3 regions of the Mesorhizobium sp. P2_C7 genome follow, and region 2 is predicted to be linked to each of the others. Evidence: riboswitches for the same ligand, from Rfam matches in the RefSeq annotation. Region 2 holds a riboswitch; each other region holds the start of a gene.

Region 1 (9,998 bases), on a different contig from region 2:
CGCAGGCCGGCAGTCCGCCCAACATCGCCGTGTTGCCGCAGCCGGGCCTGATCCAGGACCTGGCATCGAAGGGCCTGCTGACGCCACTGGGCGACGACACCGCCAAATGGGTCAAGGACAATTACGGCGCGGGCCAGTCGTGGGTCGACCTCGGCACCTTCAAGGACAAGGACGGCAAGCCGGGCTTCTTCGCCTTCCCCTACAAGGCCGACGTGAAGTCGCTGGTCTGGTACTCGCCCGATAATTTCGAGGAAGCCGGCTACAAGGTGCCGAAGACGCAGGAAGAACTCGCCGATCTCGAAAAGAAGATCATCGCCGATGGCGGCAAGCCGTGGTGCATCGGCCTCGGCTCCGGCGGCGCCACCGGCTGGCCGGCGACCGACTGGGTCGAAGACCTGATGCTGCGGACCCAGGCGCCTGACGTCTACGACAAATGGGTGAAGAACGAGATCCCGTTCAACGATCCCGCCGTGGTGAACGCCATCGACATCTTCGGCAAGATCGCGACCGACGACAAGATGGTCGACGGCGGCGCCAAGGCGGTTGCGGCGACCGATTTCCGCGACAGCCCGAAGGGCCTCTTCTCAGTGCCGCCGAAGTGCTACCTGCACCATCAGGCGTCGTTCATCCCGACCTTCTTCCCGGAAGGCACCAAGGTCGGCCAGGATGCGGACTTCTTCTACTTCCCGCCCTATGCCTCCAAGCCTGAACTGGGCACGCCCGTGCTCGGCGCCGGTACGCTGGCGATGATCACCAAGGACTCAAAGGCCGCGCGCGCCTTCATCGAATTCCTGAAGATGCCGCTCGCTCACGAGATCTGGATGGCCGAGGGCGGTTTCGTGACGCCGTTCAAGGGTGTCAACAAGGCTGCCTATGCCAGCGACGCTCTGAGGAAGCAGGGCGAAATCCTCGCCAATGCCTCGACCTTCCGCTTCGACGGTTCCGACCTGATGCCGGGCAAGATCGGCGCCGGCGCCTTCTGGACCGGCATGATCGACCTGGTCGGCGGCAAGTCCGCGCAGGATGTCGCCACCGACATTCAGAAGAGCTGGGACGCGATCAAGTAGCGGCCGGCAAGCAGGGGCCTGTCCGGCTCGGCGATCAAACGGCCGAGCCTGCCATTCTCGCACTGGATCCGGACCCTACCGGCCCGGATCCGACGGCGGCCTGTGCCGCAGCCATTCGTCATGAGCGCATTGACATAAAGCGCGATCGGCATGCGAGCAGGTTTCCGCCGCCGACGACGCTCCAACAACTGAATCGGCGCCTGGTCCCGTCACCAAGGTCATTCCTTGTCGGGATCATGCGCAGGGAGAGGGACCCATGGCGGCTCAGATTTTCTCGGCCATATTCGTCATCATCGTCGGGGTCGGCGGTTGCGTCGCCTATTTCTGGGGCGCCAACAAGCTGGTCGACCTGATATTCCCGTCGCGCGGCGTCGCCGGCGCTGCTGCCATCGACAATCTGCGCCGGCAAGGGCTGGTCAGGCCGTGGCTGTTCGTCGGTCCGGCGATGATCATCCTGACCATCTACCTCATCTATCCAGTGGTCGAGACGCTGCGGCTGTCGTTCCTCGATCGCGGCGGCATAAACTTCGTCGGCCTCGCCAACTATGAATGGGCCTTCGGCGATCGCGAGTTCCGCAACTCGATCCTCAACAACATCGTCTGGCTGGCTGTGGTGCCGGCCGCCTGCACCTTCCTCGGGCTGATCATCGCCGTGCTCACCGACAAGATCGGGTGGGGCACGGTCGCCAAGAGCCTGATCTTCCTGCCTTTGGCGATCTCCTTCGTCGGCGCCAGCGTCATCTGGAAATTCATCTACGAGTACCGTGGCGAGGGCCAGACCCAGATCGGCCTGCTCAACGCCATCATCCAGCATTTCGGCGGCCAGCCGCAGGTCTGGATATCACTGCCGTTCTGGAACAATTTCTTCCTGATGGTGATCCTGATCTGGATCCAGACCGGCTTTGCCATGGTCATCCTGTCTTCGGCCTTGCGCGGCATCCCGGAAGAAACTCTGGAAGCCGCCGTCATCGACGGCGCCAATCCGTTCCAGATCTTCTGGAAGATCATGGTACCGCAGATCTGGGGCACCATCGCCGTCGTCTGGACGACGATCACCATCCTGGTGCTCAAAGTGTTCGACATCGTGCTGACCATGACCAACGGCCAGTGGAACAGCCAGGTGCTGGCCAACCTGATGTTCGACTGGATGTTCCGTGGCGGCGGCGATTTCGGCCGCGGCGCCACCATCGCCATCATCATCATGATCGCGGTCATTCCGATCATGGTCTGGAACATCCGCCAGGCGAACAAAGAGACGGGAGGACATTGAGATGGCCGTTGCGACCGGAAATTCCTTCGCCAGCCGCTTCGGCGTCCATATTGCCGTCCTCATCTTCGTCGCCATCTGGACCATACCGACGCTCGGCATCCTGGTCTCGTCGCTGCGCGACAAGGACCAGATCATCGCCTCGGGCTGGTGGAATTCGTTCTCCAGTTCCACCCAGACGGAAGCCAGCCGGCTGCCGGCGGCCTCGATGCAAGTCGAAAAGGACGGCAAGTTCGTCCTTCAAGGCAACATCTTCGGCAACAGCCCTGTCCGCAACATCAGCGCTTTCGGCGTCAAGTCGGCAGCACCAACGCAATACCCCGCCGGCACATCGGCCGATCTCGGCGACGGCGTCACCCTGCAGCTCAATGCCGACGGCAGTTTCATCATGCAATCGCCGAAGGCCTTCGAAGGCGATCGCGGCCAGCGCGTCTATTATGCCTCGTCGGCGCCACCTAAATTCACCACCGACAACTACAAGACTGTGCTGTTCTCGGAAGGCATCGGACGGTCGTTCATGAATTCGCTGACTGTCACCATACCGGCGACCGTCATCCCGATCCTGATCGCCGCCTTTGCCGCCTATGCACTGGCCTGGATGCGCTTTCCCGGCCGAGCGCTGCTGATCGCGGTCATCATCGGCCTGCTGGTGGTGCCGCTGCAGATGTCGCTGATCCCGCTGTTGAAGCTCTACAACGGCGTCGGCGCCTTCTTCGGCATGCCGTCGAAAACCTATCTAGGCATCTGGCTGGCGCATACCGGCTTCGGCCTGCCCTTCGCCATCTACCTGTTGCGCAGCTACATTGCCGGCCTGCCGCGCGAAATCATGGAATCGGCGCGCATCGACGGCGCCAGCGATTTCGAGATCTTCGTCAAGATCGTGCTGCCGCTGTCGTTCCCGGTGCTGGCCTCGTTTGCCATCTTCCAATTCCTGTGGGTATGGAACGATCTGCTGGTCGCGATGGTTTTCCTGGGTACGGAGGCAGACCAGATCGTGCTGACCGCCAAGCTCAACGCGCTGCTTGGCTCACGTGGCGGCGACTGGGAGATCCTTACGACATCGGCTTTCGTGACCATCATCGTGCCGCTGATCGTGTTCTTCTCGCTGCAGCGCTATTTTGTCCGCGGGCTGCTTGCCGGCTCGGTGAAAGGAGGCTGAGACCATGCAATCCGCTTTGAAGGCCAGTTCGAAGCCTGACCTCGCCGTCGATCGCGACTGGTGGCGAGGTGCGGTGATCTACCAGATCTATCCGCGCAGCTACCAGGACTCGAACGGCGACGGCATCGGCGACCTGAAGGGCATCATCGGCCGGCTCCCCTACATCGCGGCACTCGGTGCGGATGCCATCTGGATCTCGCCGTTCTTCAAATCGCCGATGAAGGATTTCGGTTACGACGTCACCGATTACTGCGACGTCGATCCGATGTTCGGCACGCTGGCCGACTTCGACGCGCTGACCGCCGAGGCACACAGGCTGGGCTTGAAGGTGATGATCGACGAGGTGCTGTCGCACACTGCCGACAACCACCCATGGTTCAAGGAAAGCCGTTCGAGCCGCACCAACGCGAAGGCAGACTGGTATGTCTGGGCGGACGCCAGGCCGGACGGCACGCCGCCCAACAACTGGCTGTCGATCTTCGGCGGCTCGGCCTGGCAATGGGACACCAGCCGCCAGCAATATTACCTGCACAACTTCCTGGCCGAGCAGCCCGATCTCAACTTCCACAACCATGAGGTCCAGAACGCGCTGCTCGACGTCACCCGCTTCTGGCTGGAGCGCGGCGTCGACGGCTTCCGGCTCGACACCATCAATTTCTACTTCCACAGCCAGGGCCTGGAGAACAATCCGCCGCTGCCGCCCGAGCAGCGCAACGACCAGACCGCACCCGCGGTCAATCCCTACAACTACCAGGACCATCTCTACGACAAGAGCCGTCCGGAAAACCTCGGCTTCCTCGAACGCTTCCGCGCCCTGCTCGATGAGTATCCGGCCACCGCGGCGGTCGGCGAAGTCGGCGATTCGCAACGTGGGTTGGAAGTGGTGGCGGCCTATACCGCCGGCGGCAAGCGCGTGCACATGTGCTACTCGTTCGACTTCCTGGCGCCGGAAAAGATCAGCGCGGCCAAGGTCCGCTCGGTGCTGGAATCGTTCGGCAAGGTCGCCAGCGACGGCTGGTCGTGCTGGGCCTTTTCCAACCATGACGTGATGCGCCCGGCCTCGCGCTGGGCGGCAGGCGAAGCCGACACGACCGCCTATCTCAAGGTCATCTCGGCGCTGCTGATGTCGCTGCGTGGCTCGGTCTGCATCTACCAGGGCGAGGAGCTTGGGCTCGGTGAGGCCGACCTCCACTTCGAGGATTTGCAGGACCCCTACGGCATCCGCTTCTGGCCGGAATTCAAGGGCCGCGACGGCTGCCGCACGCCGATGGTGTGGGACGGCAGCGCCAGGAATGGCGGCTTCTCCTCGGCCAAGCCATGGCTGCCGGTGCCGGCCAAGCACCTGTCGCAAGCGGTCAATGTCCAGCAGGGCGACGAGAGCTCGCTGCTCGAGCACTACCGGCGCTTTCTCACCTTCCGCCGTGCCCATCCGGCGCTGGCCAAGGGCGACATCACATTCATCGAAAGCGAGGGCGACACCGTCGCCTTCACACGCCGCGCAGGCAATGAGCAGGTCGTCTGCGTCTTCAATCTGGCAGCCAAGCCAACCAGGATTGAGCTTGGCAACCGATCGCTGCAACCTTTGCCGGGACACGGATTTTCGGGGCAGGCGAGCAGCGGTTCCATACAGCTCAACGGCTACGGCGCCTGGTTTGGGCGCATCGACTGAACTTCAGATCACTTGAATTTCAAATCACTGGGAGGAAACCAATGGCCGATGTCACGCTAAGACAAGTGAAGAAGTCCTACGGCAATCTGAACATTCTCCACGGCATCGACCTCGATATAAAGTCGGGCGAGTTCATCGTCTTTGTCGGCCCGTCGGGCTGCGGCAAGTCGACATTGCTGAGGTCGATCGCCGGGCTGGAGGAAATCACCTCCGGCGAACTCAAGATCGCCGGCGAGGTCGTCAACGACGTGCCGCCGTCGAAGCGGGGCATCGCCATGGTGTTCCAGTCCTACGCGCTCTACCCGCACATGACGGTGTACGACAACATGGCGTTCTCGATGAAGATCGGCAAGGAGAACAAGGCCGAGATCGACCGCCGCGTGAAGCAGGCCGCGGAAATCCTGCAGCTGACCAAATATCTCGATCGCCTGCCCAAGGCCATGTCGGGCGGCCAGCGCCAGCGCGTCGCCATCGGCCGCGCCATCGTGCGCAACCCGAAGGTGTTCCTGTTCGACGAGCCGCTGTCGAACCTTGACGCGGCGCTGCGTGTCGCCACCCGCATCGAGATCGCCAAACTCAAGGAATCGATGCCCAACACGACCATGATCTACGTCACCCACGACCAGGTCGAGGCGATGACGCTGGCCGATCGCATCGTGGTGCTCAAGGAAGGCCATATCGAGCAGGTCGGCACGCCGATGGACCTCTACAAGAAGCCCGGCAATTTGTTTGTCGCCCAGTTCATCGGCTCGCCGGCCATGAACATCCTGCCGGCGACCATCGACAAGACCGGAAACCCGACCGTCGTCAGCCATGTCGGCGGCCGCAAGGCAAGCGTGCCGATCGCAACGCCGGCTTCGGCAAAGGGTGCCGCGGTGAGTTTCGGCGTGCGGCCGGAAGATCTGATCATCGCCAGCGGCACGGAGTATCTGTTCGAGGGAACGGTCGACTATGTCGAACAACTCGGCGAAGTCCAGCTTGTCTATGTCGACATCGGCCGCGCCGACCTGCCGCTGGTGACCAAGCTGCCTGGCAATGTCGAGGTCAAGCGCGGTGCGACGCTGCGGCTGAGCGCGGACGCCAACGACCTTCACATCTTCGACGCGGACGGGCACTCCTTCTCGCTCCGTCAGCCGGAAGTAAAGGCGGCTTGAGACAGAACCAAGTCTCGACACGAAAAGAGCGGCGGGCCAGGCCCGCCGCTCTTTTTTGGAAATCAACTTCGGCTGTTAGCGATTGCCGAAGAGGTCGCGGTCGGCGCTCTGAGGGGCGGACTTCTCTACGTCACCCGACGAATTGAGCAGCTTGCCGACGAAACCACCGCTGTTGCGGATCGAGCCCGTTTGAGAGTTGTCAACCGAACCGACGGCAGGCTGGTTGGCGCCATTCGAACCGTAGTTGTCGCTGGCGGCGAAAGCGCTGCCGGAGATCGCCACGACGGCGGCGGCAGCAAGCATGATCTTCTTCATTTCAAATCTCCTGAATTCTGGATTTCGCCAGGACGGCGGGAGAGCCCGCCGCCTTCTGGGAATCGGCTGTTAGTTATTGCCGAAGAGGTTACGGTTGCTACCCTGGGCAGGCGTCTGAGCAGCCGGCTCCGACTTCTTGGTCGAAGCAGTGTACGAGCTGTCGACAGCAGCGGTGGCTGCCGGGGCATTCGAACCATAGTGGTCGCTGTTCGCGAAGGCGCTGCCGGAAATGGCCAGAAGGGCGGCGGCAGTGAGGATGATCTTTTTCATTTTTTGGTACTCCAGTATTTCTTATTTTTGCCGTCCGTCTAGCGGCGTGTCTTGGGAAGAAATCGCGTCGTTCGGACAGCCCCGATGTGGGAGAGCCATCCAGCCATTTCCAATCACGAAGTTGTTCCGCGTGGACCAAGAATCCACCACTTGAAATTGCGCCAGGGGTTTCCACACTCAATGTTTTTCTAATTCATATCAAAGAGTTGTACGAAACAGGTACCCCGATCACCAACTGTGTCGGAGGCCCAGCGTTCACAAGTCCTGCACGCACAGTCAACAGAAACGAACCGTTCGGTTCGATTTTTGCGGCAGCTAATAGTCACTTTTCGATACCGTTAACCTTTTCTGCTTCCTGGCAAGGGGTCGGTTTCGGCGAGATTGGAGCCGGCTATGGTTGCCCAAGAGAAAGGCTTCCGCTTCGCGATCACCGACCGGAACGTTTCGCAAGCGTGTCGCGCCGCATGGATACGATGTCGTTTTCATGCCGATGACGCGCCCGCGATCGTGATTAGATCATGTCATCTCAGGTGCCGCTTCGTGACGACGAGGCGGAGAATTGGGAAGCCGGTCAGAATCCGGCGCTGCCCCCGCAACGGTGGTGGAGTTCAAGTCGCAACGGGAGACCACTGGGCGTCAGCCTGGGAAGGTGTCGCGATGGTCCGCAAGGACAACTCCAGAGCCCGGAAACCAGCCCGAGATGTCTAGACTCGACTGATCGCGGTGGGCGGTCAAGAGGCGGATAGTGCATGTCCGGCGCATCGCCGGCCTGCGTCCAATCCTTCCTCCGTCACCACCAGTTCAGTCCTTAGAAACGAGGACAGGACATGGATGCTCGCAACGACATGCTGAGGCTCTTGAGTGGCCGGCGGCAAGGCTTTTCGCTAGGACAGCCCTTCTACACCGATCCAGACTATTTCAAGCTCGACATGGAGCTGATCTGGTATCGCGACTGGCTGTTCATCGGTCATGATTGCGAGCTGCCGAAGCCGGGCAGCTACATCACGGCGCAGATTGGCGACTATCCAGTCGTGCTTGTCCGCGACCAGAAGGGCAATATCAACGCCTTCCACAATTCCTGCCGCCATCGCGGCAGCCGCGTCTGCAATTCCGACAAGGGCACGGCGGCAAAGCTGGTCTGCCCCTATCACCAATGGACCTACGAGTTGGACGGAAGGCTCTTGTTTGCCAGGCAGATGGCCGACGGTTTCGACAAGAGCCAGTTCGGCTTAAAGCCCGTCGCCTGTGAAAGCGTCGGCGGCTACATTTTCATCTGCCTGGCCAAGGAGCCGGCGGATTTCGCACCGATGCGCGCGATGATCGAGCCCTACCTTTTGCCGCACCGGCTGCGCGAGGCCAAGGTGGCGTTCGAATCGACCATTGTTGAGAAGGGCAACTGGAAGCTGGTCTGGGAAAACAACCGCGAGTGCTATCATTGCGCCGGCAATCATCCGGAGCTCTGCAAGACTTTTCCAGAGGCACCCACGGTGACCGGCGTGCAAGGCGCCGACAGCGACCCGGAAATGCTTGCGCACTGGGCGAAATGCGAAGCGGCCGGCCTGCCGAGCAAATTCCGCATCGATCCGGCCGGACAGTACCGCGCCACCCGCGCGCCGCTGCTGCGCGATGCCGTCAGCTACACGATGACGGGAAAGCGTGCGGTCAAGAAGAACCTGTCCGACAGCGTTTCGACCGACCGCATCGGTTCCTTGCTGCTCTATCACTATCCGACGACCTGGAACCACATTCTGGGCGACCACGCCGTCACCTTCCGGGTGTTGCCGATCAGCGCCACGGAGACCGCGGTGACGACCAAATGGCTGGTTCACAAGGATGCGGTCGAAGGCATCGATTACGATCTCGACGAACTCACCCACGTCTGGACCGAGACCAACGACCAGGACCGGCGGATCGTCGAGGAAAACGCCTTCGGCATCCTGTCGCCTGCCTACGAGCCCGGCCCTTATTCGGAGCTGCATGAGGGTGGCGTCATCCAGTTCGTCGAGTGGTACGCGTCGTTCATCGGCCCGCGCCTTGCCGAAGGCGGCCGGCCGGCGCTGCGCAGCGTTGCATAGTGCATGTCGCCCAAAAGTGCGCAGCGGTTTTGGGAACTCGACATGCACAGGGCAAGAGTGAGGACAAGAGGATGAATGCGATGACGGATCTCGGCCTCTATCGCCATCTCGACCAGATGACGCCCTGGAACGACCGGCTCCAGGTGCTGGAGGTGATCGGCGTCAGCGACGAAGCGCCTGATGTGAAGACCTTCACCTTCCGCTCCGACAACCAGACCTGGTTCCGCTACAAGCCCGGCCAGTTCGTGACGCTGGAACTGCCGACCGCCGACGGGCCGCTGATGCGCACCTATACGCTGTCGTCGTCGCCATCGCGGCCGTTCTCGATCGCGGTGACGATCAAGGCTCAAGCGGGCAGCATCGGCACACGCTGGATGTTCGACCATCTGACGCCGGGCTCGCACGTCAAGGCCTATGGGCCGACAGGCGACTTTTCGCTGCACAGCCACCCGGCCGCCAAGTACCTGTTCATTTCAGCCGGCTCGGGCGTGACGCCGATGATGTCGATGCTGCGCTGGCTGAACGACTGCGCGCCATGGACCGATGTCGGCTTCGTCAATTGCGCGCGGCGCCCGGAAGAGATCATTTTCCGCAAGGAACTCGAACTGCTCGGCAGCCGCATGCCGGGCCTGTCGCTCGGCTTCATGATCGAGGAGCGGTCCAGCCGCGAGGGCTGGTTCGGCCATATGGGCCGCATCGACGCGATCCGGCTGCCCTTGCTGGCGCCCGATTTCCGCGAGCGTGAAATCTTCTGCTGCGGCCCCGATCCCTTCATGCGCGCCGTGCGCGGCATGCTGGACGCCGCCGGCTTCGACATGACGAAATACCATCAGGAGAGCTTTGCGGCGCCTGTCGTGGAGGAGATCCCGGCACCATTCACCTCGCCGGCGGAAGACGGCGCCGCGATTGTCGTCGAAGCCGCGACGCCGATCCGGTTTTCGCTCTCGGATGTCGAGGCCGAATGCGTCGCCGGCCAGACCGTGCTGCAGACGGCTCGCGCCTCGGGCGTGCGGATACCCGCC
Region 2 (9,998 bases):
CTTGGTCGTCTGGTTGTCGACATAGATGTTGATCAGCGGAAAGATCGCCACGATCGGCGTCACCTGCAGCACGATGGCGAACGGGAAGAACGACATTTCGACCCATTTCGATTGCGCGAACAGCACCGCCAGCCCGACACCGCCGACGACGGCGAAGGCCAGGCTGAGGAAGGTGATGCGCAAGGTCACCAGCAGCGCGGAAAACAGCAGGCCGGCATCGTTGTAGAGCGTCCAGAGCACCACGCCGGGACGCGGCAGGATGTATTGCGGGATCTCATTCCACACGCAGATGCGATCCCATAGCCAGATCGCCAGGATCATGATCGCCAGCGGCAACACCCAGCGACCAATCCGTTCGAGCCGCTCCTGGCGCACGCGGCGCGCTTCCTCGGGATCGAGCTTAAGCACGCCCTCGTCAATGGCCGTCATGATGCGCGCCTGCTGTTGAATTGATGGCCTTGACCAACACGTCGGAGGCCTGCCGGCATAACGCCGCATAGTCGGGCGAGGTCCGGAACGCCTCGTCGCGCGGATAGGCTGCCTCGATGGCGAGTTCGTCGAACACCCTGCCCGGCCGCGCCGCCATGACGACGACGCGGTTGGAGAGAAACACGCTTTCGAAGACGCTGTGGGTGACGAAGACGACGGTGAAGCGCTCGTCCTGCCACAGCTCCAGAAGATCGTTGTTGAGCTTAAAGCGGGTGATCTCGTCGAGCGCGGCGAACGGCTCGTCCATCAACAGCACACGCGGTTTCGTCACCATGGCGCGCGCGATCGAGACACGCATCTTCATGCCGCCCGACAGTTCGCGCGGCACCGCGTCTTCGAAGCCGGTCAGGTGGACCCGCGCCAGCATTTGCGTCACCGCCGGCGCCGCCTTGGCGCGGGAAACCCCTTTCAGCCTGAGCGGCAGCCAGACATTGTCGAAAACGCTGGCCCAGGGCAGCAGCGTCGGCTCCTGGAAGACGAAGCCGATGTTCGAACGGTCAAGCGAGCCGCCGCCGCGCCAGTCGAGCACGCCGGAGGTCGGCGTCGACAGGCCGGCGATCAGCCGCAGCGCCGTCGACTTGCCGCAGCCGGACGGTCCGAGCAGGCTGAGGAAATCGCCTTCCCGGATCGTCAGATCGACGTCGCTTAGGGCCGTCACGCCGTTGGAAAAGACCTTGCCGACGCCACGCAGCGCCAGCAATGTCGGAGCGACATCCGTCGCGCTCGCCGGCGCTTGCGCCACATTCTCCTGCATCATGCCGGAACGGCCTACTTCTTCAGCTCGAGCCCGACGCCCTTGTTGACGAAGGTCAGCGTGTAGGCCTTCTTGATGTCGATGCCGGCTGGCGTGACCTTGGCCTTGACCATCTTGTCGTAGAAGCTCTGGATGCGCGCGTCGGTCATGGCGCCGATGCCGAGTTTTTCGGTGTCGCCTGAATCGGCAAGGCCGAACTTCTTCATCTGCTCGATCGAGAAAGCGATCTGCTCGTCGCTCATGTCAGGATTGTCTTTCTTGATCATGTCGTTGGCGGCCTTGTTGTCGCCGTAGAGATATTTGTACCAGCCCTTGGCCGAGCCATCGACGAAGCACTGGACCACCTCCGGCTTCTTGTCGATCGTGTCCTGCATCACCTCGATCGTCGTCGAGTAGGTGTCCCAGCCATAGTCGGCAAGCAGGAACTGGTTCGGTACGAAGCCGCCTTCCTTCTTGACCGCGAACGGCTCGGAGGTGACGTAACCCTGCTGGATCGACTTCTTGTTGGCGAGGAAGGGAGCGGTGTTGTAGGTGTAGGGTGCGCGCTTGGCGGCGTCGAAGCCGAGCTCGATGACCATCCACTGGAAGAAGGTCTGCACGCCCTCGTCGCCCAATATGTACTGGTCGGCGTTCTTCAGATCTTCCCATTTGTCGAGCCCCTCGCCGGGGTGGGACATAATGACCTGCGGGTCCTTCTGGAAATCCGCCGCCACCACGCGCATCGGAATGCCTTGCTGGACGGCATCGAAAGCCGACAGCAGATTGCCGCCCATGTAGAAATCGATCTTGCCGGCAAGCAGCATCGGCCGGCCGCTGACCTGCGGACCGCCCTGCATGATGGTGACGTCGAGGCCGCAAGCAGCGTAGGTGCCGTCAGCCACCGCCTGATAATATCCGCCATGCTCCGGCTCGGCCAACCAGTTGGTGCCGAAGGTGACTTTTTCATTCGCAGCGGCACCGAGCGTGCTGGCCGCAAGCAGGGCCACCACCGCCACCGAGATCTTCTGTTTTCCGTACATCAACATCACCCTTTGTTTGCTCCGGCACGCCACGCGCCAGGCTCGACACCAAAGATTCAAGAAGCAAGACACATGCCACCGGCGTCTTGCGCCGGGACCGCCCGCTTGCACCACAGCCATCTGCGAAGCCGGACGGGTCGTGCTGCACCAGAGGCATCGTGCCTATTTTTTGAACGCCTGTCCACAATCGCCCCAGCGACATGCACCGCCATCTTGAAGGTATGGTGCATCCGGTCTTAGGCTACCGACGAACCGGAGATTGCCATGTTCAAGTTCCTCACCCCGAAGTCGATAAAGCCACCCTTTGCCCGCTACAGCCACGGCGTCGAGGTGCCCGCCGGCAAGCGGCTCGTGCTGTGCTCGGGCCAGGTCGCCATCACGGCGGACGACCAGATACCGGAAGATGCCGGCGCACAGGCCGAACTCTGCTTCCGCAACATCGCGGCAGTGCTCGGAGAGGCCGGTCTGGGGCTGCAGGATATCGTCCGCATCAACGCCTACGTCACCGACCGCGCGCACCTGCGACCCTATATGGATGTCCGCGACCGGCTGTTTTCCAGCCCGGCGCCGGCCTCGACGCTGATGATCGTCTCCGGTTTCGCCCGGCCTGAATTCAAGGTCGAGGTCGAGGCCATCGCGGCTGGGTGATCGACAGGCCGCGCTTGCCGCGCTAGGTCTGACCTATTATCGAAGAGGCGTGACATGACCGTTGCAAAAAAACGCGTGTGGTGGGGCGACTACCGCACGACCGAATACGCCTCGATCGACCCGGAGGCGACGATCGCCGTGCTGCCGCTGGCGGCGATCGAGCAGCATGGTCCGCATCTGCCGGTCTCGACCGACACTGCGATCATGAACGGCATGCTCGACACAGTGATTGCCCGCCTTCCAGACGACCTCGACATCCGCATCCTGCCGGTGCAGGCGGTGGGCAAGTCGAACGAACATCTTCACGCGCGAGGCACCCTCACCCTGCCGGCAACGACGCTGGTCGACGCCTGGACCGAACTTGGCCTGTCGATCGCACGGGCCGGCGTGCGCAAGCTGATCGTCGTCAATTCGCATGGCGGCAATGAAGAGATCATGGGCATCGTCACGCGCGAACTGCGCGTGCGCGAAAACATGCTGGCGGTGAAGACCAGCTGGCAGCGCTTTGGCCGCCCGGCGGGCATGTACACCGAGATCGAGGACCGTCAGGGCATCCATGGCGGCGATGTCGAGACGTCGCTGATGCTGCATTTCCGGCCGGATCTCGTCGACATGGGCAAGGCCGACAATTTCGTTTCCAATGTCGCGAAGGCTGAAAAGGAATTTGCGCTGCTGCGCCATATCGGCACCCATGCCTTTGCCTGGATCGCCAGCGATCTCAACCCGAATGGCGTGGTCGGCGACGCCAGCATCGCCACGGCCGAGAAAGGCCGGCTGACATCAGAACATCAGGCCGACGGTTTCATCAGCCTGCTGCGCGATGTGCGTAAGGCAAAGCTTGCCGACTGGCTGAAATAGCACTCCCGTCTCAGGGCAGGTCACCTGAATATCAACATGTCCTAGATGTCGATCTTCAGCGCAAAGGGCGCTCCTTCAAAAGCGTCGGCGCCGCGCCCGATCGCCTGGATCGCCTCGATCATGCGGCCATTGCGGTCGAGCAGCACATCGGCCACTGCAATCAACCGCGGGTTGGGCGTCGCCGAGGGCGACAGTGCCCGTAGCGTCTGCGCCAGTTCGGCTTCGTCGCGCTTCGGTGCCAATGCCGCGGCGATGATGTAGGCCGAAGCGGTCGAGCGGCTGATGCCGGCATAGCAATGCACGACCATCGGCTTTGCCCGGTCCCATCGGCGCGCGAAATCAAGCAGGTTGCGGACATGCTCCTCGCCCGGCATGGTCATGCCGTCCTGCGCCACCGCAATGTCGTGCATGACCAGATGCAGATGATTCTCCCGGGCGATCGAGGCCGGCCGCACAACGTCGGTTCCAGCGGCGAGCAGCGACAGCATGCGGTCGGCGCCGGTCCGTGCCACGGTTTCCTCGACCTTCGCCAGAGAGCAGACATGGATCATTGTTTCGAACCCTTCGATCGATCCTCGCGCCGGGACGCCCATTCGGCAAGAGCGGATTCGAGCCGCTGCCATTCCACCTCGCTCCCCGGCAGGCCGGCGCGCAAGACGCCAGGACGGTCGGCAAAATGGCGCAGCAGGATGCCGCGCTCGCCAAGTGTGGCGAACAGGTCGGCGGCATCCGGCAAGCGGAGATAGCGGAACAATGTGGTGCCGCCCGCGACAGCAGCGCCGAAGCGGCCGAACAGCACATCAAGCCGTGCCGATGCCTCCGCAAGGGATGCCCGCATCGCGTCCTGCCAGTCGATATCGGCAAGCGCGCGGATGCCATATTCCAGCGCCGGGCCGGCGACGGCCCATGGTCCGAATTGCGTGTCCAGCCGGCCGACCGTCGCCGCATCGGAAAGCGCAAAACCGAGCCGCAGCCCGGCCAGGCCAAAGAACTTGCCGAACGAGCGCAGCACCACGATGCCGCCCTGGCTGACATCGCCTGCGAGGCTGTGCTGACGCGGGCCGACATCCATGAACGCCTCGTCGACGACCAGCAGCCCGCCCTTGGCGCGCAGCCCTGCGGCGAGTGCCAGCAGCCTGTCGCGCGCGATGATGCGCCCATCCGGATTGTTGGGATTGACGATGATGGCAAGGTCGGCTTCCGCCAATACTTCGAAATCGCCGACCTCCGTCACCGCGTGCCCGGCGATCGCCGCTGCCCGCGCATGTTCGGCATAGGTCGGACCCAGCACCAGCGCCTTGCCGGGCGCGATCAGCGATGCGACGCGCGGCAACAGGATCTGCGTGCCGGGTGCCGCGACAAGGTTGGCCGGCGATGGCGCTCCATAGGCGCTCGCCGCGATCTCGACCAGCTCGCTGGCACGCGTTGCCTCCGGCAGCCGCGACAGGATGGTGGCGGGCAGCTCGAAAAGCGGGTAGGAGTGCGGATTGATACCGGTCGAGAGGTCGACGAAAGGCTGCGGCGCGTTGGGGAAAAGCGCCCTCGCCCGGCCGAGACTTCCACCATGGTCCACCGCCGCCCCATCAAGAAGCTTCATGTCAATCCTGATCGCTTTCCTGTCATTGGCCGCTGAATTCGTCCTGGGTTACCCGGACTGGCTGTTTCGCGCCATCGGCCATCCGGTGACGTGGTTCGGCAGGCTGATATCCTTTCTCGACGGCCGGCTCAACCGCGCCACTGATCCCGACGCGCTGCGTCGCAAGCGTGGTGTCCAGGCGCTGTTGGTCATCGTGCTGGTGCCGGCGGCGATCGGGCTCGGCGTGCAGATCCTGCTCTGGTTCGTTCCCATGGGATTGATCGTTGCCGCCCTTCTGGCGACATCGCTTCTGTCGCAGAAGAGCCTCTACGAGCATGTCGAGGCCGTGGCCGACGCGCTCGACACAGGTGGCCTGGCTCTTGGACGCATCGCCGTCTCGCGCATCGTCGGCCGCGATCCCGAATCGCTGGACCGGGCCGGTGTCAGCCGCGCGGCGATCGAGAGCCTGGCCGAGAATTTTTCCGACGGCATCGTTGCTCCCGCCTTCTGGACCGGCGTCGGCGGGTTGGCCGGAGGCGCTGCCTACAAGGCAGCCAACACCGCCGATTCGATGATCGGCCACCGCACCCCGCGCCACGAAGCGTTCGGCTGGGCGGCGGCGCGCTTCGACGATTGGATCAACCTGCCGGCATCGCGGCTGACGGCGCTGTTGATCGTGCTGGCCGCATTCCTCGTCAGGGGTGCTGATGCGAAAAACGCCTGGCATGCCGTGTGGCGCGACGCGAAAAAACACCGCTCGCCCAATGCCGGCTGGCCGGAAGCGGCGATGGCCGGCGCGCTCGGCCTGGCGCTTGCTGGACCACGCAGCTATGGCGGCGTGCTGGTCGACGACGTCTTCATGGGCGAAGGCGGCCGCCGCGAAGCCGACAGCATCGACATCAGGCAGGCGCTGAAACTCTATCGTGTCGCCGATTATCTGCTGATCGCGCTGTTCGGTTTGGTCTCGGCAATCGTCATCGTCGCGTGATCGGGCCTGCTGGTTAAGGCTAATCAGAACTCGATGCCTTGCTGCGCCTTCACGCCCGCCGAGAAATGGTGCTTGGTCACACCCATCTCGGTGACGAGGTCGGCCGCCTCGACCAGTGCCGGCTTGGCGTTGCGGCCGGTGACGACGACATGCAGGCCCTCGCGCCGCGCCTTCAGCGCCGCAACCACTTTGTCGAGATCGAGATAATCGTAGCGCAGCGCGATGTTCAGTTCGTCGAGCACCAGCAGGCTGATCGATGGATCGGCCATCAGTTCGAGCACTTTGGCCCATGCGGCTTCGGCTGCGGCAATGTCGCGCTTCAGATCCTGGGTTTCCCAGGTGAACCCCTCGCCCATGGCGTGCCAGACGACGCGGTCGCCAAAGGCGGCGAAGGCATCCTTCTCGCCGGTGTGCCATTTGCCCTTGATGAACTGGACGACGCCGACACGCTTGCCGTAGCCGAGCATCCGCAGCGCCAGACCAAAAGCGGCGGTGGTCTTGCCCTTGCCCGGCCCGGTGTTGACGATCAGCAGCCCCTTCTCGATCGTCTTGGCCGCCACCTCGGCATCCTGCACCGCCTTGCGCTTGGCCATCTTGGCGCGGTGGCGTTCTTCATCCCGGTCGGTCTTGTTGTCGATATCGGTCATTTCATTTCACCTTGAGCGGCAGCCCCGCCACCATCAGCAGCACCGTGTCGGCGACAGCGGCCACCTGCTGGTTGAGTCGGCCGGCGGCATCGCGAAAACGGCGCGCCAGTGCGTTGTCCGGCACGATGCCTTGGCCGACTTCATTGGACACGACGAACCAGGGCCCGCGCGGCCGCGACAGCACGTCCGCCAGCCGACGGCATTCAAGGTCGAGGTCGTGTTCGGCCAGCATATGATTGGTCAGCCACAGTGTCAGGCAGTCGACAAGCACCGGCTGATCGTCCGGCAAAGCCTCGAGCGTGCCGGCGAGATCGAGCGGTGCGTCGATGGTCGCCCAGCCCTCGCCGCGCCGCGAGCGGTGCAACGCGATACGCTCACGCATTTCGTCATCATAGGCTTGCGCCGTGGCGATATAGGTCCATGGCGAGGGTGGAACTGTCGCCAGGGTTTCGGCATGCGCGCTCTTGCCGGAGCGCGCACCGCCGATGATGAAGGTCAGCTTGCTGCGATCAGGCAAAGCTGTCGCGCAGGCTGGTCGCGGTGCCGGTGAAGCGGCCGCGCACCACGCCGACGACGGCGCCGAGCACCAGCCAGAACACCAGGTTGGTCACTGTGACCGCCACCACGAACTGGTGGTGCAGGCCTTCCGGGATCGGCGTCTCGAAACTGTCGGGCTGCGGTGCGCCGACAATATGCGGCGCGACGATCAGCAGGACGGCAAGGATCGCGAGCGGCAGCGACTTGCGGAACGCAATCAGGCCGAGACCCGCCGCGGTCGCCACCACGGTTGCCCACCACCAGATCTGGCGCTGCGTGAGATCGGCCGCCGGCATCGCGGGCAATTCCGGTGGCAGGCCGAGGCCTGGTGCCAGCGTGAACACGGCAAAGCCGGCGAGGCCCCAGAACACGCCCTGGCGCCAATTGCCGATGCCGCCGGCGAATTCGGAAACCGCGACCAGGATCAGCGCAAAACCGATGCCGGTGACGATATTGGCGACAACGCTGAAGGCGAAACGCTCGAAACCGTCGGCCGGCGCCCAGCCTTCGTCTTCCGCGGTCGGAGTGGCTGCTTCCGCAGGCGCCGGGGCGGCAGAGCTCATTGCATTCGCCGCCTGAGCGGCTGTGCTCATGGCGCTGGTATCGGTTGCAGCCGTAGCGGCATGGTCATGATGGTGGCCGCCGCCGGCCTGTTCGTAGACTTCCGCCTTGAGGATCAGCGGCACGGTGGCATAGGCCTGCAGGCAGGCGAGAACGACGCCGGCCACGAGCCCTGCGATCGCCGCGATGAACACGACGTTGCGAAACAGGTTCATGATGTCAAATCCTCGTCAGTGGCAGGGAAACGCCATCGAATGGCGATAGTCGTGAGCCGCATTGTGGACCGCATCGATATGCGAGAAGCCGACAAAGCCGACAACGAAGATGCCGAGCAGCGCCACGAGTGCAAGCTGCATGAAGCGCGACTGCGAGGAGACGGAGGCGCCGAGGGAGACGGAAGCGGTAGTCATGTCTTGTCCTTTCACCCTCCACCCGAGGGCATCGAAGTCAGTTTCCTGTCGCCGGCAGGTCTCCTGGCTCGCGGATCAGCGCCCTTCCCCACCTTCCCGAAGAGAAACCTTCAGTGGCATATGGAGAGGACTACCGCACACAGTTGCGGGGGCAGCCACGGCATTGGGCAACAAGTCCGCCCGCACCGCATTCCCTCTTGGCTCCAAACGGAACCGACGACAAGCGCGACTATAGGGAAAATCGCCGCGACCGGCAAACCAAATTCCGCCGACAACCAGCGCGATTGCGCCATCCAGATAAATCGGGTCTCCGGCACAACAATTGACAATTCCCGTGGTCAGGTGTCGGCTGACAAATCCACAGGAAGCCAGCCATGCAGCCCATTGCAAGCGAGCGCGATCCCTACAACGGCCTGACCCGGGCCGAACCGACGCTGCCATCGTCGGCCTATTGGGATGCGGACAGTTATCAGCGCGATCTCGACGCCATCTGGTACAAAAGCTGGCTGCTCGTTTGCCGCGAGGCCGACCTTGCGCAGCCGCTTTCTTTCCGCACCTTCCGCGTCGGCACGCAGGAAATTTTCGTACTGCGCGACGAAACTGGCGAATTGCGCGCTTTTCACAACACTTGCCGCCATCGCGGCTCGCAGCTTTGCCAGGAAGGCGAAGGCCGGCTGAAGGCGCGGCTCATCACCTGCCCCTACCACGCCTGGTCCTATTCGCTGCGCGGCGACCTCGTGCGCGTGCCGTCGAAGTCGCTGCCGGAAGGCTTCGACAAGGCCGATCATCCACTCTATCGCGTGGCGCTCTCGATGTGGCGCGGTTTTGTCTTCGTCAATCTGCAAGAGGACGCCGCCGGCTCGGCGGAAACATCCTTCGATCCGGCGTCCGGCAGTCTCGCCAACTGGCCGCTGGAAACGCTTGTTACCGGCCATGTGCTGCGCAAGGTAATGAACTGCAACTGGAAGATCTTTTGGGAAAACTTCAACGAGTGCCTGCATTGTCCGGGCGTCCACAAGGACCTGTCGCGGCTGGTGCCGATCTATGGCCGCGGCCTGATGGGCCGCCATGACGATCCCGAATGGTCCCGCCACGCCGACAATGACGCGCCGGAGTTTTCCGGCGGCCTGCGCGCCGGCGCGCAGACATGGTCGCGCGACGGACAGGCGCATGGGCCGGTCTTCACCGGCCTCACATCAGCCGAACGCGCCGCCGGCCAGACCTACGCCACCAACCTGCCGTCGATGTTCATCGTCGGCCATGTCGACTATATCAGGACCGTGCGGCTGGTGCCGCTTGGCCCCGAGCAGACCGAGCTTGTCGCCGAATGGCTGTTTGCGCCCGAGGCGCTTGATGCAACCGACATCGACAACATCGTCGCCTTCGGCAAACAGGTGCTGGAGGAGGATGCAGGGATCTGCGAGGTCAATCAGAAAGGTCTGCGCTCGATGCGCCATGCGGCCGGCGTGCTGATGCCCGAGGAGTACGACCTGCACCGCTTCCACAACTGG
Region 3 (9,998 bases), on a different contig from region 2:
AGGCTTTCGGCGAAGACCTTGGTGTAGGCCGGCGCGTTGGCCGGCGCCTTCGCCTGCGCTCCGGTGATGACATCGAACTTGTTGACGCCGTGATACTTGTCTGCGGCGGCTTCAGCCGGCGCGTAGCCCTTGCCCTTCTGGGTGACGACATGGATCAGCACCGGGCCTTCGCCATTGTCGCGGACGTTCTTCAGGACCGGGATCAGATGCTCGAGGTTGTGACCGTCGATCGGGCCGATGTGATAGAAGCCGAGTTCCTCGAAGAGCGTGCCGCCGGTGACGTAGCCGCGTGCATGCTCGACCGCCCGGGTGATCGCACGGTCGGCGCGCTTGCCGAGATAAGAGGTCAGTTTCTTACCGAAGTCGCGCAGGCCGACATAGGTCTTGCCCGAGGCCAGACGCGCCAGATAGGCGCTCATCGCGCCGGTCGGCGGCGCAATCGACATGTCGTTGTCGTTGAGGATGACGATCAGCCGGGCATCGAGCGCGCCGGCATTGTTCATCGCCTCGTATGCCATGCCGGCCGACATGGCACCATCGCCGATGACGGCGATGACGTTGTTGCGGCCGCCGGAGAGATCGCGGGCGGCGGCCATGCCGAGGCCGGCCGATATCGATGTCGAGGAGTGAGCGGCACCGAAGGGATCGTATTCGCTCTCGGCGCGGCGGGTGAAGCCGGACAGGCCCCCTTCCTGGCGCAAGGTGCGGATACGGTCGCGACGGCCGGTCAGGATCTTGTGCGGATAGGCCTGGTGGCCGACATCCCAGATCAGCCGGTCATCCGGGGTGTTGAAGACATAATGCAGCGCGACTGTCAGCTCGACCACGCCAAGGCCGGCGCCAAGATGGCCGCCGGTGTGGGACACCGCGTCGATCAGTTCGGCACGAAGCTCGGATGCCAGTTGCGGCAATTCGCTCTCGGCAAGCGTGCGCAGGTCGGCCGGGATGCGGACCTTGTCGAGAAGGGGCGTATGCGGCGTTGCGTTCAAGGGTAGGCCTACTCAGGCTTTCTGTTCATGGGCGAGATAGGCCGCCGGCCGGCGAAAGTAAATGCGTGTCAGTGACGCGGATCAGGCTTTAGGTCTTTGCCTTATGTATGTCGTTCTCCCAAAACCGGGTCACTTTTGGGCGACATGCATCAGCTTTCCGGCAGCGGGATGAATTCTTCCTCATCGCCAGGAACGATATCGAAGCGGCCCGTCTTCCATTCTTGCTTGGCCTGTTCGATGCGCTCCTTGGAGGACGAGACGAAATTCCACCAGATGTAACGCTTCGAGCCGAGCGAGGCGCCGCCGAACAGCATGAAATGGGCGCCGCCTTCCGACGATACGACGATCTCGTCGCCTGGCCGGAACACCAGCAGTCGCTCGGCTGGAAAAACATCGCCTGAAATCGAAACGTCGCCCTCCAGCGTGTAGATGGCGCGCTCTTCCGCATCGGCCGGGATTTTCACGCTGGCGCCCGGCGCCAGCCTGAGGTCGGCATAAAGCGTCTCGGAGTGAGCCCTCACCGGCGACCGCAGTCCCTGGAAGTCGCCGATGACGACGCGCCCGGTGACGCCTTCGGCATCGATCTCGGGGAGGCGCAAGGCAGCGGTGTTCTCGAAAACCGGTGCCACTTCCTCCTTGCCGTCCGGCAGTGCCAGCCATGTCTGCAGGCCGGAGACCGACATCGGCGCGCCACGCAATTCCTCCGGCGTGCGCTCGGAATGGACGATGCCGCGGCCAGCGGTCATCAAATTCACGTCGCCGGGCTGGATGACCATTTCGGTGCCGAGTGAATCGCGATGCCTGATCTTGCCGTCGAACAGATAGGTCACCGTCGACAGCCCGATATGCGGATGCGGACGGACATCGAGCGCCTGGCCCGCGCGCAGGATCGCCGGGCCCATGCGGTCGAAGAAGATGAAAGGCCCGACGAGCCGTCTTTTGGCGGTCGGCAATGCGCGGCGTACCTGGAAACCACCGATGTCCTTGGCGTTCGGAATGACCATCAGCTCGATCTGGTCGCTGGCAAAGGCGTCGCCGACTTCAGGGTCTTTCCCGGGGAAGAAGCTCATGGACTCTCCTTGTCAGCGGCCGTGCCTGCTTGTCGCATCAGGCAAAACGGATCGCTGATTTCGCGCGCGCCTTGGCGGCCACCTCTTCGCGATTGCGAGGATGCTGATGGGTTTCGAGGGAATCGAGAAGCTCACGCGCCGATGCCGCGATGGCTTCGACCGCATGATCGAAGGCGTGCTGGTTCTGCTTCGAAGGTCGCGTCGTTCCGCTCAATTTGCGGACAAACTGAAGTGCGGCGTCGCGCACCTCGTCATTGGTTGCCGGCGGATCAAAATTGAACAGGGTCTTGATGTTTCTGCACATCGTTTCCGAACCTCCTCTTGTCCTGAAGCCGTTTCAATCGGGACGGCTGCTATCCTCGACTATGATCATGTCCAAAAGCCGGTGAGGCAAGACCATCGTTCGGGAAGCATGACTCAGTCGGCGTCGAGCGGCTCGGCTCCAACCGGCTTGCCGTCGCGCGACAGCCTGATCTTCTCGACCTTGTCCTCGGCGGCCTTCAGCAGCCGGTCGCAATGCGCCTTCAGCGCCTCGCCGCGCTCATAGATCCTGATCGACTGGTCGAGCGGCACGTCGCCACGCTCCAGATCATCGACGATCTTTTCCAGCGCGTCGAGTGCCTGCTCGAAGCTCATCGCCTTGACGTCTTCGTTGGTCTCTCCAGCCATCATTCACCCTTTCATCAGTCGCCCGACATGGGCGGCGACCGAAAATGCCAGTCCCTGCAGATCGTAGCCACCCTCGAGCAGGCTGACGAGCCGGTTGCCGCTGTGGCGTGTGGCGCGCTGCATCAGCTGGCCGGTCGCCCAGTCGAAATCATCCTCGGTCAGATTGATCTCGGCCAGCGGATCGCGATGGTGCGCGTCGAACCCCGCCGAAATGATGATCAGGTCGGGCGCGAAATTGTCGAGCGCCGGCAGGATACGCGACAGCAAGGCATCGCGAAAAACCTCGCTGCCGGTCTGCGGCGCCAGCGGCGCGTTGACGATGTTGCCGGCGCCGGTCTCGCTCTTCGCCCCGGTGCCGGGATAAAGCGGCATCTGGTGCGTCGAGCAATAGAGCACCGACGGATCGTCCCAGAAAATGTCCTGCGTGCCGTTGCCGTGATGGACGTCCCAGTCGACGACCGCAACGCGCTCGACGCCATGTTTCTTCTGCGCATAGCGCGCGGCGATCGCCGCCGTGTTGAAGAGGCAGAAGCCCATGGCCGTGGTTTTTTCGGCATGGTGGCCGGGCGGCCGCGCGGCGACGAAGACGTTGTCGGCGCGGCCGGCAAAGACATCGTCTACGGCGGCGTTGGCGGCGCCGATCGCGGTTATCGCCGCTTGCCAGCTCTTCGGGCTGACTGACGTGTCGGCGTCGATGCGGGCGATGCCCTCGTCGGGAATGGCGGCGCGGACGCGGGCGACGAAATCGGCGGGATGCGCGTAGAGAATGGTGGCCTCGTCGCCTTCCGGCGCCTTGATGCGATCGAGCGCGACAAAAGCTTCATCGTCAAGCACCCGCTCGATGGCGCGCAAGCGATCCGGCCGCTCAGGGTGACCGGGGGGCGTGATGTGCTCAAGGAAGATCGGATGGGTATAGAGACGTGTGGTCATCTTCCCTATCTAGTGCCCCGACGTCGCGATGGCCATGCGTTGTGGCCTGATGGCTGGGGAAAATCACACATGCGTCCATTGGTGTCGCTGCAGGCATTGGCGTCGTCAGCGCTTCGGCGTAAGGTCGCCGCCACTGCCTGGTGCCCGCCGCAAGCGGGAGAATCGGGAACACGGTTGAACTCCGTGGCGTGCCCAACGCTGTAAGGGGGACCGCGCCGGTAAATGCCACTGTCGATGACGGGAAGGCACCGGACGCGGGTTGATCCCAAGCCAGAAGACCGGCCTGGCAGGCATCGTCATCCGCATGGTCAGGCGGAAGACATCCACAGCAATCGCAAGGGGACACGCGATGCCAACACACATGACCGCCTCTGTTGGCGACGGATTTGACCAGAGTGCGCGCGATGCGGTCTATCGCGCCATGTTCACGCGGCGCGACGTGCGCGGCCATTTCCTGCCAGCCCCGCTCGACGATGAGGTGCTGGCGCGGCTGCTGCTTGCCGCGCACCATGCGCCGTCGGTCGGCTTCATGCAGCCTTGGAATTTCATCGTCATTCGCGATGCCGAGCGACGGGAAAAAGTGCGTGACCTGTTCCTGGCGGCGCGAGAGCAGGAACTGCCGGCCATCGCGGAAGAACGACAGGCGCTCTACCGCAAGCTCAAGCTGGAAGGCATCTGCGAAAGCGCGCTCAACATCTGCATCACCTGCGACCGGCAGCGTTCGAAGGGTTCGCCGCTGGGGCGCTGGCACAATCCGGAGATGGACCTCTACAGCACGGTTTGCGCGGTGCAGAACTTCTGGCTGGCGGCGCGCGCCGAGGGTGTCGGGGTCGGCTGGGTCAGCATCATCGAGGCGCAGGCATTGAAAAGCCTGCTGTCAATTCCCGAGCATGTTACGCCGGTCGCCTATCTCTGCGTCGGCCGTGTTTCCGAGTTCGCGCCAAAGCCGGACCTCGAAGCGCATGGCTGGGGCCGCCGCTTGCCGCTGCCGGAACTGATCATGAGCGAGACCTTTTGCGGGCAAGGTGAAGCGTTGCTCAAATCGACCGTGGCGCGCCTCAACGGGGTCGATGCCGCGCCGGCGACCACTGCCGATCAGCGCGTCGCGCCGGCCGTGCCCCAGCGCGAACCGCCGAAGGAGGCCAGCGCCTTGTCCTTGAGTTCCCTGAACTTCGACGACGCCTCGGCCAGCCGGGCGTCCCAGGCGGGATCGGGCACCTGGCCCTCGATGGTCCTGAAGTAGACCTGCATCAGGCAGGCGATGGCAAATGGTTCGATGAACGCCGCCTTGAAGGCCCAGGCGAAGACGATGGCGAGCACGAAGGCCCAGCCGGCAAGCTGCCCGGGCATGAAGAAAAGAATCGCGCCGGCGGGCGCCAGCATCAGCAGGAAAATGACAAACGAGACGCCCCACATGATGACCGCCAGCCAAACGGCGTTCTTGACCATGATCTTGCCGTTCTGGGCATAGAGCACGACGCCTTGGCGGGCAGTCTCGAACGGCGAGGATGAATTGATGCGGATGTTGTAGCCGAGGATGATCTCGTCGACATAGGTCAACGACAGGCGGATCACCGTGTTGACGAAGCTGACCAGGCCGTTCAAGCCCGGGATCGGCAGGAAGGCGGCGATGCCGCCGAGCAGCCCTGTGATGGCGCGAATGGCGCCCTTGACCAGTTGGCCGACGACGAAAAGGATGTTGGCCTCGGCAAAACGCTGGGTCACGATGTCCTTGGCATAGGCAATCTGGTCCTGGCCGTCGGGAATGTCGCGGCCGTCGACCAGATGGACCATGACGGCGATATGGCCGGCCTTGACGACATAGAGGATGTATTCCCGGATCCAGTAGACGGCGATCGAGACGACGCCGAAGCCGACCACGCCGCCCCACAAGGCAAAGGACAGCGGCCCGTCGGGATCGGCGGAAATATGGCCAACGCCGTAGCCAACGGAGGCGCCCGTGCCGGTCGCCACGATATAGGCCAGCGTGATGCCGAAATAGACGATCATGCGAAAGACAATGAAGGGCCAGGTCCGCATCATGATGGACACCGACCTGCTGATATCGAAATCCCACATGCCCCGAATCTCCCCTCAGAGATGGCGCGAGAGGATGCGCTGAAACCGGCTGTTGTCAATCGTGGGAGTGGCGCGCCAGACCAGCAAGGGGATTTCAGACCGGCTGGGAACCCTGCTTCTTGAGCAAGCCTTCGAGCAACTGCTTGAAGGCCGCCACCACCTTCTTCGACGTCGCTTCGGGGTCGCTCGAATTGGCGATCCGCTGCGCTGCCTGGCTGCTCGCCCCGTTGATCAGCCGCGAGGCAGTCTCGGGGTCGAGGCTGGGAACGACCACGCCCTCCTCCTGCAGCCTGGTCAGATGATCGGTCATTGAACCGACACATGCATTGGCATTCGGCCATTGTGCAGGATCCCCCAGCACGGCCGGGCCATCCCGGAACATGATGCGCTGGATTTCCGGCTCCAACGCCATTTCGATATAGGTCGTGCATTCGTCGACGAAATGCTGCCAGCGGGTCGGTGCTCTCGACGCCACTTCGTTCACGCGCGCCGCCATCTCACCGTCGATTTCGGCGATGACCGCCTGCAGCAAGCCCTTCTTGTCGCCGAAGTGATGATAGAGTGCACCACGTGTCAGCCCGGCCGAAGCGGTGAAATCATCCATCGACGCCTGGGCATAGCCGATCGTGCCGAAGGCATGCCGGGCGGCCGCGATCAACTTGGCGCGCGTCTCTGCGATCATCTCCTTGCGAGGTTTGTGCATGGCTCCTGGACCTACCAACATACGCTTCGTATGCCAATTGACATACGCCGCGTATGATCTATCTAACAATCATACGCATCGTATGTAATTGTCGAATCCGTCCTTGTCGAGGAACCGGACCATGCAAAATCCCTATTCGGAGATCTTTCGCGCCCCTGGCGCCAAGGGCTTTGCAGCAGCGGGCTTCATGGCGCGGCTGCCGATCGCGATGGCGCCAATCGGCATCGTGGCGATGCTGTCGCAGACGCGTGGCGAATACTGGCTGGCCGGCGCGGTCTCCGCGACATTCGCGCTGGCCAACGCTTTCGTGGCGCCGCAAATATCAAGGCTTGTCGATCGCCTTGGCCAGACGCGGATCGTCGTGCCCGCCACGATCATCTCGGTGCTCGCTTTCGCGGTCCTGATTGCGGCGGCCAATCAGGACTGGCCTGTATGGACGCTGTTCGTGTCGGCGCTGCTGGCGGCGGCGATGCCCAGCATCCCGGCAATGGTGCGCGCACGCTGGACCGAGATTTTTCGCGGACGGCCGGAGATGAACACCGCGTTCGCCTTCGAGTCGGCTGCTGACGAACTGGTCTACATTGCCGGCGCATCGCTGTCGGTCGGCCTGAGTGCCGCCCTGTTCCCGGAAGCGGGAATGCTGGCGAGCACGCTGTTTCTCGCTTTCGGTTCGACGGCGTTCATCTTGCAGCGCTCAACCGAGCCGCAAGTGCGGCCGGTGGAACATGGGTCGCGCGGCTCGGCAATCCGCCTGCGGCCGGTGCAGATCATCACCTTTGCCCTGATCTTCATCGGCGCGACCTTCGCGACGACGGAAGTGAGCACCGTGGCGATCACCAAGGAACTTGGCCAGCCAGGCGCCGCAAGCCTAGTCATTGGTGTCTACGCGCTGGGATCGTTCGTGCTCGGCATCATCGTCGGCGCGCTCAACCTGAAAGCACCGCTGCAACGCCAGCTTGCCATCGCAATCGCCATCATCGCGCTGAGCACCTTGCTGCCGCTCACCGCCGGCACGGTGCCGCTGCTGGCGTTGACCGTCTTCGTCAGCGGCGTGGCGATCTCGCCGACCTTCATCACGGCGTTCGGCCTGATCGAACGGCATGTGCCGGAGGCGATGCTGACCGAGGGCATCACCTGGGTGACCACCGGGATCGGCATCGGCATGGCCCTGGGCTCGTTCGCGGCCGGCTCAGTGGTGGATGCGTTCGGCGCCCAGAACGGATTCTGGGTGTCGGTTGCGGCCGGCACGATCGCGCTGGTCACCGTGTTGCTTGGTCAGCGCAGCCTGGCCACGCCTGAATGCGCCTTGGAAGGATGTGAAGCAGGCGCCGTTCCCGCCGAATGATCCCCCGAAGGGCCCGGTTTCAAACAGACTGGGCTCTATCCCCAGCAGTTGCCCTTCAGAGAATCTCGGTCTTGGCGATATGGATGCCGAAGCCCTCGAGACCGACATAGTGGCGTTCGCGCGAAGCGATCAGATTGATCGAGGAAATGCCGAGATCCTTGAGGATCTGCGCACCGAGGCCGATTTCGCGCCATTCGTTCTCACGGCGGCGCGCCTCTTCGTGATCCTCGCGGTCGCCGCTCGCAGGCCGCTTGCGCTCCTGATGGGCGACGCCGACCGAGCCCTCGCGCAGGTAGACGATGACGCCACGCCTGCGCTCGCCCATCGCCTTCATGATGCCGTCGAGCCGGTGGCTGGTGCCGAACACGTCGGTCACCACATCCTCGGAATGGAGGCGCACCGGCACCTCCTCGCCGTCGCGGATGTCGCCGAAGACAATGGCGACGTGATGCATGGGGTCCCAGGGCAGCGTGTAGGTGAAGACCTGCGCCTTGCCGCCGAGCGTGTCGATTTCCGAGCAAGCCACGCGTTCGACCAGCGTTTCCTTGCGTTGCCGGTAGGCAATGAGGTCGGCGACCGAAACCTGTTTGAGACCATGCTCTTCAGCAAAGGCCGAGACCTGCGGGCCACGCTTGACGGTGCCGTCGTCATTGACCAGTTCCGAAATGACGCCGACCGGTGCCAGACCGGCGAGCTTGCACAGATCGACCGCGGCTTCGGTATGACCCGAGCGCATCAGCACGCCGCCTTCGCGCGCGATCAGCGGGAAAATGTGGCCGGGGCGGACGAAATCCGAGCCGCCGACATTGCCGTTGGCGAGATTGCGCACGGTCAGCGTGCGGTCCTCGGCCGAAATGCCTGTTGTCGTGCCGTGCTTGAAATCGACGCTGACGGTGAAGGCAGTGGTGTGGGCGGAATCATTGTCGGCCACCATCGGCGCCAGGTTGAGCCGCTTGGCCTCCTCGCGCGGCATCGGCGTGCAGACGATGCCGGAGGTGTGACGGATGATGAACGCCATCTTCTCCGGCGTGCAATGGACGGCGGCGACGATCAGGTCACCCTCGTTCTCGCGTCCATCATCGTCCATGACAACGACGATCTCGCCGCGCTCGAAAGCGCGCAAGGCTTCGACGATTTTCTTCTGATCGTAAGGCATAGGCGCTCGTTTCACTCGCAGGGGAATAAGGGAGTAGGGCAGTATGGGAGTAGGGAAAAGGAAAAAATGGCTGTCTCGGGCGGGTAGCGTGACATATTCCCCTACTCCCCTACTCCCCTACCTGTCTGTCCCCGATGACGCAGATAATGATCGGCAATGGCGCAGGCAACCATCGCCTCGCCGATCGGCACGGCGCGGATACCGACGCAGGGATCGTGACGGCCCTTGGTCATGATCTCGACGTCGTTGCCGTCCCTGTCGATCGACTTTCGCGGCGTCAGGATCGACGAGGTCGGCTTGACGGCGAAACGGGCGATGATCGCCTGGCCGGTCGAGATGCCGCCGAGGATACCGCCGGCATTGTTGGACAGGAACACCGGCTTGCCGTCATTGCCCATGCGCATCTCGTCGGCATTCTGCTCGCCGGTGATGCGGGCGGCCTCGAAACCGTTGCCGATCTCGACGCCCTTGACCGCGTTGATCGACATCAGGCCGGAGGCAATGTCCTGGTCGAGCTTGGCGTAGATCGGCGCGCCGAGGCCGGCGGGAACGCCATCGGCAACAATCTCGATCACCGCGCCGACCGAGGACCCCGCCTTGCGGATGCCATCGAGATACTCGGTAAAGACGGGAACGGACGCCGGATCGGGAGTGAAGAACGGATTTTCCGCGTCACCGATGAAGTTCCAGTTCCAGTTGGCGCGGTCGATGGACTTTTCGCCCATCGACACCAGCGCGCCGCGCACCACCATGCCGGGCACCACCTTGCGGGCGAGGGCCCCGGCCGCGACGCGTGCCGCCGTCTCGCGGGCCGAGGAGCGGCCGCCGCCGCGATAATCGCGCAGGCCGTATTTGACGTCATAGGTGTAGTCGGCATGGCCCGGCCTGTATTGGCGGGCTATCTCGCCATAGTCCTTCGAGCGCTGGTCGACGTTCTCGATCAGCATCGAGACCGGCGTGCCGGTGGTGATCATCGTCTCGCCGTCCTCGTCGAGGATGAAGCCCGACAGCACTTTCACTTCGTCGGGTTCGCGGCGCTGGGTCACGAAGCGTGACT

The links. A riboswitch is a leader RNA that binds a small molecule or an ion and turns the genes downstream of it on or off. The one in region 2 is predicted to bind cobalamin.
Region 1: it holds a riboswitch for cobalamin, as region 2 does, so the genes downstream of both, AC1D2G_RS04775 (aromatic ring-hydroxylating oxygenase subunit alpha) here and AC1D2G_RS30370 (CbtB domain-containing protein) in region 2, are expected to answer to the same signal.
Region 3: it holds a riboswitch for cobalamin, as region 2 does, so the genes downstream of both, bluB (5,6-dimethylbenzimidazole synthase) here and AC1D2G_RS30370 (CbtB domain-containing protein) in region 2, are expected to answer to the same signal.

What each region holds. Positions count from the first base shown of each region.
Region 1 is NZ_JBFUDW010000001.1:988,012-998,009, reverse strand. Features, by position in the region: gene AC1D2G_RS04810 (ABC transporter substrate-binding protein) at 1-1,067, shown strand, start outside; gene AC1D2G_RS04805 (carbohydrate ABC transporter permease) at 1,324-2,337, shown strand; gene AC1D2G_RS04800 (carbohydrate ABC transporter permease) at 2,339-3,493, shown strand; gene bglA (beta-galactosidase BglA) at 3,498-5,162, shown strand; gene AC1D2G_RS04790 (ABC transporter ATP-binding protein) at 5,204-6,316, shown strand; gene AC1D2G_RS04785 (DUF680 domain-containing protein) at 6,392-6,631, opposite strand; gene AC1D2G_RS04780 (DUF680 domain-containing protein) at 6,701-6,901, opposite strand; cobalamin riboswitch at 7,413-7,614, shown strand; gene AC1D2G_RS04775 (aromatic ring-hydroxylating oxygenase subunit alpha) at 7,729-8,976, shown strand; gene AC1D2G_RS04770 (FAD-binding oxidoreductase) at 9,057-9,998, shown strand, end outside.
Region 2 is NZ_JBFUDW010000019.1:54,105-64,102, forward strand. Features, by position in the region: gene AC1D2G_RS30315 (ABC transporter permease) at 1-429, opposite strand, end outside; gene AC1D2G_RS30320 (ABC transporter ATP-binding protein) at 416-1,246, opposite strand; gene AC1D2G_RS30325 (ABC transporter substrate-binding protein) at 1,258-2,262, opposite strand; gene AC1D2G_RS30330 (RidA family protein) at 2,527-2,910, shown strand; gene AC1D2G_RS30335 (creatininase family protein) at 2,965-3,768, shown strand; gene AC1D2G_RS30340 (tyrosine phosphatase family protein) at 3,810-4,319, opposite strand; gene cobD (threonine-phosphate decarboxylase CobD) at 4,316-5,365, opposite strand; gene cbiB (adenosylcobinamide-phosphate synthase CbiB) at 5,364-6,332, shown strand; gene cobO (cob(I)yrinic acid a,c-diamide adenosyltransferase) at 6,356-6,979, opposite strand; gene cobU (bifunctional adenosylcobinamide kinase/adenosylcobinamide-phosphate guanylyltransferase) at 6,981-7,496, opposite strand; gene AC1D2G_RS30365 (CbtA family protein) at 7,489-8,292, opposite strand; gene AC1D2G_RS30370 (CbtB domain-containing protein) at 8,308-8,487, opposite strand; cobalamin riboswitch at 8,524-8,720, opposite strand; gene AC1D2G_RS30375 (aromatic ring-hydroxylating oxygenase subunit alpha) at 8,862-9,998, shown strand, end outside.
Region 3 is NZ_JBFUDW010000007.1:306,810-316,807, reverse strand. Features, by position in the region: gene dxs (1-deoxy-D-xylulose-5-phosphate synthase) at 1-989, opposite strand, end outside; gene AC1D2G_RS17395 (pirin family protein) at 1,139-2,059, opposite strand; gene AC1D2G_RS17390 (DUF2277 domain-containing protein) at 2,097-2,363, opposite strand; gene AC1D2G_RS17385 (exodeoxyribonuclease VII small subunit) at 2,477-2,728, opposite strand; gene AC1D2G_RS17380 (histone deacetylase family protein) at 2,732-3,658, opposite strand; cobalamin riboswitch at 3,780-3,959, shown strand; partial or broken gene bluB (5,6-dimethylbenzimidazole synthase) at 3,963-4,637, shown strand; gene AC1D2G_RS17370 (hypothetical protein) at 4,754-5,737, opposite strand; gene AC1D2G_RS17365 (TetR/AcrR family transcriptional regulator) at 5,832-6,440, opposite strand; gene AC1D2G_RS17360 (MFS transporter) at 6,562-7,785, shown strand; gene ribB (3,4-dihydroxy-2-butanone-4-phosphate synthase) at 7,841-8,941, opposite strand; gene aroC (chorismate synthase) at 9,043-9,998, opposite strand, start outside.